2 regions of the Mesorhizobium sp. M7A.F.Ca.US.002.01.1.1 genome follow, and region 1 is predicted to be linked to the other one. Evidence: predicted binding sites of a transcription regulator. Region 1 holds the regulator's gene; the other holds the start of a gene.

Evidence for each region. Region 1 encodes HrcA, which represses chaperone genes, less so after heat shock. Its sites were predicted from a motif close to GTTAGCACTCNCNNNNNGNGAGTGCTAAC; they were not measured.
Region 2: EN932_RS16270 (co-chaperone GroES) is a predicted target of HrcA. The motif match lies at 1,293-1,321, and genes of this name have one in related genera.

Annotation. Positions count from the first base shown of each region.
Region 1 covers NZ_RZQE01000009.1:4,629-6,814, forward strand. The annotation lists gene rph (ribonuclease PH) at 1-208, opposite strand, end outside; gene hrcA (heat-inducible transcriptional repressor HrcA) at 366-1,463, shown strand; gene EN932_RS02475 (hypothetical protein) at 1,488-1,685, shown strand; gene EN932_RS02480 (sorbosone dehydrogenase family protein) at 1,784-2,186, shown strand, end outside.
Region 2 covers NZ_RZQE01000145.1:4,768-6,953, forward strand. The annotation lists gene EN932_RS16255 (hypothetical protein) at 1-168, opposite strand, end outside; gene EN932_RS16260 (hypothetical protein) at 265-624, opposite strand; gene EN932_RS16265 (hypothetical protein) at 624-884, opposite strand; gene EN932_RS16270 (co-chaperone GroES) at 1,378-1,740, shown strand; gene groL (chaperonin GroEL) at 1,774-2,186, shown strand, end outside.

The DNA.
Region 1 (2,186 bases):
TCGAGCGCGGCAGCATGCCGTATTCCGCCGTCACCCAGCCCTTGCCGGAGTTGCGCATCCAACCCGGCACTTTTTCCTCGAGGCTGGCCGTGCACAGGACATGCGTGTCGCCGAACTTCACCAGGCATGAGCCTTCGGCATGCTTGGAGACGCCACGCTCGAAGGAGATGGCACGCATTTCGTCGAATTGGCGTTTGGAAGGGCGCATTCAGGGCTGCTTTCTTGTCATTTTTCGGAATCTTGGCCGGCTTGTAACCGCATGGGACGCGTGGCGCAAAGGAAAATGGGCTGACGATCGGACACAGACACCGGGTTGCGCGGGTGCGGTGTAAGTCTATATCCTTGGGCCGGAGGTTTTTGGCCGTATGACCAAGGCAGTCGATCCGAGTTCGCAGTCGCCCGCGCTTCAGTCGCCAGTATTCCAGGCGCTCGACATGCGTTCCCGCGACATCTTCCGGCGCATCGTCGATTCCTATCTCAGGGACGGTGAACCGGTGGGATCGCGCAGCCTGTCGCGTATCCTGCCGTCCTCGCTGTCGCCGGCGACCATCCGCAACGTGATGAGCGACCTCGAGCATCTCGGCCTGATCTACGCGCCGCACATTTCGGCCGGCCGGCTGCCAACGCAGGCCGGCCTGCGTTTCTTCGTCGATGCCTTCATGGAGCTTGGCGACCTTTCCGACGAGGAGCGCCGCGCCATCGAGGCACAGGTGCGGGCGTCCGGCTCCGGTGCGACGCTGGAGCACATGCTGACCGAGGCCAGCCAGATGCTGTCGGGCATGTCGCGCGGCGCCGGCCTGGTGCTGGCCGCCAAGAACGAGGTGGCGCTGAAGCACATCGAATTCATCCAGCTTGAGCCGACGAAGGCGCTGGCGGTGCTGGTGTCGCAGAATGGCGACGTCGAAAACCGCGTCGTCGACCTGCCCGCCGGCATCACCGTCTCGCAACTGCACGAGGCCTCGAATTTCCTCAACGCCCATATACGCGGTCGCACGCTTGCCGAGGCGCGGATCGAGATCGCTCGCATCAAGGAAGAAACCAGGGCCGCGCTCGACACGCTGTCGCAGGACCTGGTGGAGAAGGGGCTGGCGGTGTGGGCCGGCGCCGACAGCGGCCTGCCGGCACGGCTCATCGTGCGCGGGCGTGCCAATCTGCTTGAAAACGTTACCGCCCAGGCCGACATCGAGCTGCTGCGCCATCTGTTCGAGGACATGGAGACGCAGGACGGGCTTATCCAGCTGCTTGACCTCGCCGAGCAGGGCTCGGGTGTGCGCATCTTCATCGGCTCGGAAAACAAGCTGTTTTCGCTGTCGGGCTCGTCGCTGGTCGTCGCCCCCTATCGCGACAAGGATGCCCGCGTCGTCGGCGCGCTCGGCGTCATCGGCCCGACCCGGCTGAATTACGCGCGCATCGTCCCAATGGTCGACTATACGGCGCAGCTGATTTCACGCATGCTGCGCTGAGCTGATCCAACCGAGGAGACGACGATGGCGCTCGAAGAATTCAAGGCCCGGATCAGCCTGCTGCTGGAGGAGATGGTCAACCAGCCGGAAGACCAGCACGAGATCCAGGAGCAGCTGCGCGAAAAGCTACGGGAAATGCGCGCCATGGGCCTGCCGCTGCCGGCCGACCTCGTCGAGTTGGAAAAACGCCTCGACGACGATTTCTACGCCGCCGGGACCTGAACCGGAAAACCGCAAGCTTCCTTCACCTCATCGTGTGCCGTGGAACGATCGACGAAACCGGTCGTTCCTGTTTTCACGCCCGAACACTGGAGGACCGAATGATGCGTTTTGCCGGCCCCGCACTTTCCGCCGCACTGTTTCTCTCGACCGCTTCATTCGCCCAGCAGGCGGACGAACCGGTGCTGAAAGGCGCGGCTGCCTTCGGCGACTGGCGAGCGGACAAGCCGGGCACCCGCCGCCTGATCAGACCGGATGATCTGCCCAAGCCCAATGCCACCCGGTCGACCTCGAACAGCGCCGGCATCGCGGACATGCCGGCAGACGCGAAGCTGCAACTGCCGCCGGGTTTCTCGGCCGAGCTGGTTGCATCGGGCATCGACAATCCACGCGTCGTACGCGTCGCACCGAATGGCGACCTGTTCGTCGCCGACAGCAAAGCCAACCAGGTCCGCATCTATCGCCTCGCCGAAGGCAGTGCGAAGCCGGCGCAGGACGGCATCT
Region 2 (2,186 bases), on a different contig from region 1:
GGCGATCGTCATGGCGTCCGGCCGCTGTGGCATGTTCAGGGTCCCAGCCAAAAGCCTGGCGATTTCGATCGCATCTTCGAGGTCGGCGGCTTCCGCCGTCTCGCGGCCGAGCACGGCATGCGCATCGTCCGCTTCGCGGGTGCGATAGAATTCGATCACGATCTTCATCGCCGTCCCGTCTCGCCGTGTCAGTTCTTGCCTTTGCCGCGCGGGGCGCTGATGTTGGCGGTAAGCCTGGTCTGGGCACCGAACACGCTTTCAGGCTTAGGCAGTGCCTTTTCCAGCTTCGGCTTCCTGATTTCCCGGCTCGAGCGTTTCTGTCCCTTTGACATGTGCGAACGTCCTTTCAGAGAGTGTTATGATGTCACTGGGCGACGTGGCGACCGGTTCGAGACTGTCCTGGGTCGCCACCCGTTCATGACGTTCGCCGTCGCTGCGGATGCGGTATTGCAGCGAATCTCCCCTCGCAGGGAGCGTGGCCCTGATGCGGTAGATTTCCGCGGTCTGTGGAAACGTGCCAAAGCCGCCCTTCAGCCGGACAGCCTGTCCGACGGCAAACAGATGCGTTGCGGCTTCGCGGCGGATCGGGCGTGGGTTGCGTTGCATCAGGGTTGTGGTTTTCATCATTGTCTCTGGTCCTGCTCCAGTGCGGCTTCAAGCGATGCCGGTTCGATCGGCACCATCTGCTGCGTGGCTCCGACGGCGGAGATCGCCGGCAGGTGAATGAAGGTGGCCACGCGGCGCCATGCGATCAGCGAAGCCCCTTCGAGAGCTTCCTCGTCTTGATCGACGCGATACGCTCCAGGTGGTTGCGGCGTATCGAAGCCAGGCAGCGAAAACGCCGCCCTGAAGCGAACGATTGAAGATGTGGTGCGGCTGGTCATCAGTTGCGGCTTCCCGCGGAAACGCACGACGCCTTTCCGTATCATTCCCACTCGAACCGCCGGAGCGATGCCCGACGCTGCCAGTATATCCGTGGTCAGCGTCGGTTTCATTCCAGGGTTCGAGCGGGACGAAATGTGCGCCGGATCGGCTCATGCACTCGTTTTCGAGAATTGGTGGTGAATCGCAGGACTCTGACACAAAGCCAACTCTACCAAATCAACGAGCTTTACATATGCGCCTCAATTGCGTTGCAAACAAGGTCTCGGCGCCTTTTCTTTTTGGCTTTTAAATAACAAATCGATGTCCGTGAAATTCAAGGCGGCAGAAAGTTTTCCGCCAACGCAAATAAATTCTGCGAGGCTCGAAATTATTTCGTTCGATTGTTTGGGGCATACACGAGAATTAATTCTGGCATTCCTATCTATCGAGTGCCAACGCGTCTATAGAGGAGGGGCGTGGCCGCCTGTGCCGGCCCCCAGAAAGAAAGTTCCCATGAAATTTCGGCCACTCCACGACCGCGTCGTCATTCGTCGCGCCGAAGGCGATATCAAATCCAAGGGCGGGATCATCATCCCCGACACTGCCAAGGAAAAGCCGCAGGAGGGCGAAGTCATCGCTGTCGGCCCTGGCGCACGCGACGAAAACGGCGCGCTTGTTCCGCTCGACGTCAAGGCCGGCGACTTCATCCTGTTCGGCAAATGGTCGGGCACCGAGGTCAAGATCGACGGCGAGGACCTTCTGATCATGAAGGAAGCCGACATTATGGGCGTCATCGACAAGGACGAGACTGGCATCATCGACAAGGGCGAGACCGCTGCAACCGACAAGACCGTGGCCGCCAAGAAAGCTGCCTGACCTTATTTTCTCCGAACGTACTGGATAAAAATCATGTCTGCCAAGGAAATCAAATTCTCCACCGACGCGCGCGACCGCATGCTGCGCGGCGTCGAGATCCTTACCAATGCTGTGAAGGTCACGCTCGGCCCCAAGGGCCGCAACGTCATCATCGACAAGGCCTACGGCGCGCCGCGCATCACCAAGGACGGCGTCACCGTCGCCAAGGAAATCGAGCTTGCCGACAAGTTCGAGAACATGGGCGCCCAGATGGTGCGCGAAGTGGCCTCGAAGACCAACGACCTCGCCGGTGACGGCACCACCACCGCCACGGTGCTGGCCGCCTCGATCCTGCGCGAAGGCGCCAAGCTGGTCGCCGCCGGCATGAATCCCATGGATTTGAAGCGCGGCATCGACCAGGCGGTTTCCGCCGTGGTCAAGGAAATCCAGGCGCGCGCCAAGAAGGT